Linked DNA regions of Magnetococcus marinus MC-1. The protein of the gene in region 2 interacts with the protein of the main gene of each other region in a pairwise test. Links are inferred from orthologs where the notes say so. Each region holds a gene or a part of one and is shown on either strand. Other genes may lie near its edges. The genes, in order: ndk and MMC1_RS03650.

Region 1 (3,196 bases), 2.9 Mb from region 2 along the record:
TAAGTATGATCAAAAAAGGGCGTCTCACCTGCGACATTCGATCAAGCAAGGTTTAATCTGTTGGGACAACGTAGGCGCCGCCAAGCCCAATCCGGTTAAGGAATTGGGCCCCGTGTCATCGCGCACACATAAATGAAAGCTTAACTTGCCCCCGGTGGGCGAGGGCGGGCCCCTTGTACGGCGCCTTTTAATTGACCACAGGCTGCGTCTATATCTTCACCGCGGCGGTCGCGAATAACCGTTACAAACCCTGCTTGATAGAGGATTTTTTGAAAGGCGGCGATGCGTGTCATGCTGCTCGATTGATAAGGCACACCTGGCCAAGGATTAAAGGGTATAAGATTGATTTTAGAAGGGATATCTTTTAGGAAGGAGACGAATAAACGGGCGTCATCCTCGCTGTCATTCACCCCGTGGAGCATGACATACTCCCAGGTAACGCGCCGTCCAGATTTAAGCGGGTAGCGGAGGGTAGCGGCCCGTAGCGCTTGCAGGTTATACTTCTTATTGAGTGGGACTAATTCGTCACGCAGCGTGTCGCGTACCGCATGTAAAGAAATCGCTAGATTCACCCCAAGCTCACGCCCTGCCTGTTCCATTTTGGGGAGTAATCCCGCTGTACTCAGTGTCACTTTACGGGTCCCAAAAGCTAATCCAGAGTCGTCTAACAAGATCAGCACAGCATCCCGTACGGCTTCATAATTATAGAGGGGTTCCCCCATGCCCATAAGCACGATATTGGTGACCCGCTTGTCACGTGCCGCTAAAGTGCGCCGCGCAAACAAAACTTGTTGAACAATTTCAGAGGGGGTTAGATTGCGGGCAAAGCCCTGCGCGCCGGTGTGACAAAACGGGCAGCTCAAGGTGCACCCCACCTGGGACGATATACACAGGGTGCCTCGCTCATCCTCTGGAATGTAGACGGTCTCGATTTGTTGTCCATCACTCAATCGTAGTAACCATTTTTCCGTGCCATCACGGCTGATTTGATGGGTCGAAACCTCGGGCCGTAGGGGGGTGCTTAATGCAGAAAGTTTCCTGCGAAAATCAATGGATAAGTCACTCATCTCATCCAGGTGTTGGGCTAATTTAACATGGAGCCAAGACCATAACTGTCTTGCCCTAAACGGCTTTTCTCCCAACTGCTCGACCACCAGTGAGGTTAATGCTTCCCGGGTCAAACCGGTTAAATCTAAGAGGGGCGTGTGCATAGAGGGCTCACAATCGATGGGCAGTGGTGGGGAAAACTGAGGGTTCGTTTGTAAAAAAAGAATGGATTAAAGAATGAAATCTCGTTGATTGTGCAGGTGTGGTGGTGAAATAGGGGCCTGTCTAGCTTTTAGACGAGGCCCCAGCCATTCATACGAGCATCAAGGGCGATCGCACAGTTCTGTGCCACTAAAGAAGAAGGCGATTTCTTGGGCAGCCGTTTCAGGGGCGTCTGAACCATGGACCGCATTGGCATCAATGCTCTCGGCAAAATCAGCACGGATGGTACCTGGAGCGGCGTCCTTAGGATTGGTGGCACCCATAATGTCACGGTTTTTCAGGACAGCGCCATCACCTTCTAAAACTTGCACAACCACAGGGCCTGAGCTCATGTAGCTGCACAGATCATTGTAGAAGGGGCGTGCTTTATGCACTTCATAGAATTTTCCTGCAATTTCAGGCGTTAGGCGAATCATTTTAGAAGCAATAATACGCAGGCCCGCTTTCTCGAAACGGCTTTGGATCTCCCCTACGACATTTTTAGCAACTGCGTCAGGTTTGATGATGGAAAAAGTGCGTTCAATGGTCATGGTAAACTCCTGATGAAAAAACACCGCCAGCATGAACAAGCAGGGCAGCATGTGGGTGATTAAATTATGTGGCACTCATTGGATAAGCAAAACATAGCGGGCCATAACTTGCGCAGGCATGCGAATCCTTAGTTGATGCTCTGGCCGCAAGAGTGCCTAACTAGAGCCCTTTTTGTAAAGTTTGGCGAGGGTATCAATTGGTATGAAGGTTGCCAAGCTTTTTAATCAAATGATGGGGGGAGAATTAAAAAAAATGAAGATCTGCTAAACTTTGGACTTGTAATTGCATTCTTTTTAACGACGGTTAGTGTCGACCATCTCCTCTATTAAATATCAGTTGGAACGAACCCAATGCTCAAAATACCCTACAATAAAGTGTTTGTATTGTTGGCTCTAGCAGTCGCAATGAGTGGAAGTAGGGAGCTGTTGGCTGCTCCCGTATGGTTTGGCGGTTCATTTCGCGCAGACATCATTATGCATAGTCCTGACAAACCCGAGCAGGTTGCTAAAGGGACGCTCTATGTAGGGCCAATGCGTCTGCGTGCGGAAGGTACGGTAGGAAATCAAACCCGAGCGCTTATCATGGATTTAGAAAAAGAGCGTATGTGGACATTAGACCTTGCCAACAAACGGTATCATGAGGGGCCCGGTCGTGCACCGATGCCTCCGATGCCAGATTTAACACGTCTGCCGAGTGATCCGGATCATCCCGTTTGTGGTAAAGATAACCCGGCGCAGTGCGTGCTCAAAGGGGAGATCGCGTTGGATGGGATAATGACGCAACTTTGGGAGGTGAGTATGGCACGACGGGGGCAAACCACGCAGATGCAGCTCTGGGTAGACCCGCAACGCCGCGTCGTACTAAAGTACCAGCTGCTAAAGGGGCCGACGCTCTACCGTAAATTGGTAGAGGTTAGTCATGAACAGGGGCGGGCTACAGAAAAGTGGCAATTCACAGAGACCATAGGTAGCAAAACTAGAAATAGCGAACTCTGGGTAGATGCCCGCCTATTTTTACCCGTGCGCGTGGTGCAGAACGGGCAGGTAACGGCGGAGATTAAAAACATACAAGAAATGGTTCCAGATGCCTCGCTGTTTGAACTACCAAAAGATTATGTTCAATATTCAACTAAAGACCAAGAAAAAAAAGCAGATCCAGCTCAGCAAAAACAAGAAATGCAGTTCCATTGAGTTTTCCTATACATCTACCAATTTGCGCAATAGCTATGTTTTAAATGCAATGGTTAGGTGTACTTTGTTGGTGGGGTGGTTGAGCTTTGTTGTGCCAAGCAAAGGAATCGTTGTAAATATCTGAAATTGAGATAATCTTTTCAATTTTGGTGGCTGTTTAACCATAAACAATGTTGTCATTAGTGGTTTCTATGGCGGAAAATGGC
Region 2 (3,197 bases):
GGATTATCATGGTCCACCGCTTTGCCGATGTCATGCAACAGGCCACAGCGCCGCGCCAACTTGCCATCCAAACCCATCTCTTCGGCCATAATCCCGGCAAAGTGGGCCACCTCCACCGAGTGGGCCAGCACATTTTGCGTATACGAGGTGCGAAATTTTAAAGTCCCCAGCAGCTTGATAATCTCCGGGTGCATATTGCTGATACCCACATCGTAGACCGCTTGCTCCCCTGCTTCACGGATCTCCTGACTCACCACCTTACGCGCCTTGCGCACCACCTCTTCAATGCGGGCCGGGTGAATACGTCCATCCCCCACCAGCTCTTCCAAAGCGCGACGCGCCACCTGACGACGTACCGGGTTAAAACCAGAGATAACCACTGCTTCTGGGGTGTCATCAATAATCAGGTCGCAACCCGTGGCGGCCTCCAAAGCCCGAATGTTGCGTCCCTCACGGCCAATGATGCGTCCTTTCATCTCATCGGTGGGCAACTGCACCACCGAAACCGTGCGATCCACCACAAACTCACCGGCAAACCGTTGAATGGCACTACAAATAACCTCTTGTGCCTTCTTTTGCGCTTGGGCGCGGGTATCATCCTCAATTTGCTTGAGCTGGCGCGACGCCTCATGCCTTGCTCGATCCACCAGTTCAGCTTGAATGCGACTTTTCGCCTCATCCCGCGTAAGCCCAGCAATCTCTTCGAGCTTTTTATCCGCATCCACAATCAACCGCTCAAAGTGCTGCTGCCGTTCTTCAACCTTTTTCTGCTCTTTATCCAACTGACCACGCCGTTGGTCCAGCTCCTGATCCCGTCTATCCACCTGCTCAATCTTGCGATCCAACTGGCTTTCACGTTTATCTAAGCGCACTTGGTGGCTATCCACCTCTTCCCGGCGGCTTCTGAGTTCAGATTCCAACTCTTCACGAATCTGTATGCGTTCACCCTTCATGGCCAGCTCCACCTCTTTGGCGGCATTTCTGACCTGCTCTTGGGCTTGTTTCTGCAACAGATCGATGCGGGCATCCCGCTCAACCAGGGCCTGATTGCTCTGATTGCGCAGCATCACAAAGACACCGCCCGCCCCCAGCAGCAAGCCGACCATCAACAGAAGAATATCCATAAACCGTTCTCTCCAAACAAAACCAACCCTGACCAGAGGGTATCGTCCATGCCTCCATTGTTGTACCAAAAACCACGGGTACACTTCACGGAATTCACGATCTGGGGCGTAACCCCTCACACGCCCCACACGGCACCATGCATCCCCATAACCCAAGCAGTAGACGCACTTTGTGTACCGTGGCCAAGCGCTAGCGAAAAGGTAAAACAACCCATCTCACAGAAACAACACGCCCCAACAGAGCGAGCTTGGTCATCGTTAAAAGACTATCAACCGGCCATTAGAATCAGGCCCATTTGGCCTAGCGAGTGCCGTATCCCTCGCCAAAAAAACACCAACCTGTTTCGGTCACCACCGCATCCAACGGGATATCATGGTCAGCCCGTGGCAGATGTTCAACCTGTTGCCCCGCAAAACCCAACCCCACCAATAACTTGGGGCGCTGACCGGCCAGGGTACGGTCATAAAAACCACCCCCATAGCCCAACCGCCCACCCTGTGCGTCAAACCCCACCAGCGGCACCAGCATGAGATCCACCGCCCCAGGCTCTATCTGCGCCCTATCGGGACCGGGCTGGGGTATACCAAACGGCCCCCGCTGCCAAACCTCCCCCTGCTGGTGACGTGCAAAACGAATCTGCGACGCACCAGCTTCCAACCGTGGTAGATAGAGTATTTTACCCATCTGCCACAACGGGGCCAACAGCGGGGCCGGGTCCAACTCACCCCGTATGGCACAGTAGAGCGCCACCCGCTCAGCTTGCCCAAGCCAAGCATGGCTCAGCAAATGGGCCACCGCCGCCGCATTGGCAGATGCACGCCACGCTGGATCAAGGGCACCACGCCAAGCCAGCAGCGTTTTGCGCAGCGCCTCTTTTTTTTCGTCACGCACGAACCACAAAGTCCCACTGAATTAAAGAGAAAGAGATAACCATGGAGAGAGAAAGGCGGGCATATTCAGGACATGATAGACAACAGAGCACTTTTGCGGCAGCATAACCAAACCCGCCAATAGGCCCATACCGATGCAGGTGGTGAACAGAGTCACCCTGCACCCGTTGGCCTTAGATACAATCCCATACCCCCAAAGTACCGTTAGAGACAAGCTTCTTGAACCCGTTCGTCTAGATTGGCAGCCTGGTAACCGCTTCTGGTGAACCACAAGAGGTTCTCGCTCCACGGTCAGTGCCGGCCACCCGGGTTCAGAATTATCGGCTCAGGAAGACTGTACTCCTCACGCATACCCCAGGGGATTGGATTACTCAGCCAGCACCCGATCCGTCGCCTCGATGAGACGCTGGATACGGCCATTGGCCAACTCTTTATTGCCTTCCGTGCGCTGGCGTAGCTGAAAATAGCGGTCAGCAATCTGCAAAGCCGCCATCAAAGCCACCCGGTCGGTGGAGGCCGAGCGGGAGTTACGTCGCAACTCCTCTACCAAGCTCTCCACATACTCTGCCAGCTCATGTACATAATCGTTGCCAGTATCGGTACGCAGCTTAAAGTGCTGCCCCAGAATCGTTACTTCAACCATATCTGCCATGGATTTTGCCCTCTATTCTACCTGTTCCGCCTGTCTGGAGCACGTTTAAATAAACCATTCTGGTTTAGTCATGATCCTCAAAGCGGGAGAGCAGACCCTCAATACGGCCCATAGTTTGATTGCGATCTTGTTGCAAACCTTCAACCTTGTGTTTCAGCTTGGCGGTCACTTCACCAACGCGCGCCAGCTGCTCTTCCCGTTCCCGCACCCTCTCTCTCAGGGCTTGGTTTTCACCTTTTAGCGTCCGGACAGTTTCGGCCAGCGCGTTCCAACGCTCTTCCAGAGCGCCCAGGAGCTCCTGATCCATCTATTTCCTCCACCATGCGGTCATGGTCGCCACCAAAACTGTCAGAACCCGAAAAAAACCGGTATAGCCTATCACCCAACTGAGCCACACAGATGACGCCATGCTAAATCGTCAAAGCCAGCCCATGGCAAACGCCCAACGGGCCCTGAGCTCTACACGACTGCCCAGCCAGTTATGCTCCAAAGACAACATCCAAGCGATCCATCCAACAACCTACTCAATT

What was found.
Region 1: the proteins of MMC1_RS03650 (region 2) and ndk interact in binary tests that used the Escherichia coli proteins (3 or more experiments, as listed by UniProt). The link is inferred for Magnetococcus marinus MC-1 from one-to-one orthologs.

Annotation. Positions count from the first base shown.
Region 1 is NC_008576.1:3,742,868-3,746,063, reverse strand. What follows is about bases 86-2,958. They hold ndk (nucleoside-diphosphate kinase), read right to left. Parts: upstream 1,800-2,958; coding sequence 1,371-1,799; downstream 86-1,370. Other genes in these bases: MMC1_RS15320 (hypothetical protein), read left to right, coding at 2,151-2,958; rlmN (dual-specificity RNA methyltransferase RlmN), read right to left, coding at 141-1,211. Outside these bases: more of MMC1_RS15320, read left to right, coding at 2,959-2,990. UniProt on the Escherichia coli protein: Major role in the synthesis of nucleoside triphosphates other than ATP. The ATP gamma phosphate is transferred to the NDP beta phosphate via a ping-pong mechanism, using a phosphorylated active-site intermediate.
Region 2 is NC_008576.1:857,745-860,941, reverse strand. What follows is about bases 222-3,095. They hold MMC1_RS03650 (5-formyltetrahydrofolate cyclo-ligase), read right to left. Parts: upstream 2,017-3,095; coding sequence 1,426-2,016; downstream 222-1,425. Other genes in these bases: MMC1_RS03640 (cell division protein ZapB), read right to left, coding at 2,732-2,974; MMC1_RS03645 (cell division protein ZapA), read right to left, coding at 2,383-2,667; rny (ribonuclease Y), read right to left, coding at 222-1,124. Also shown: more of rny, read right to left, coding at 1-221. UniProt on the Escherichia coli protein: Involved in the removal of 5-formyltetrahydrofolate.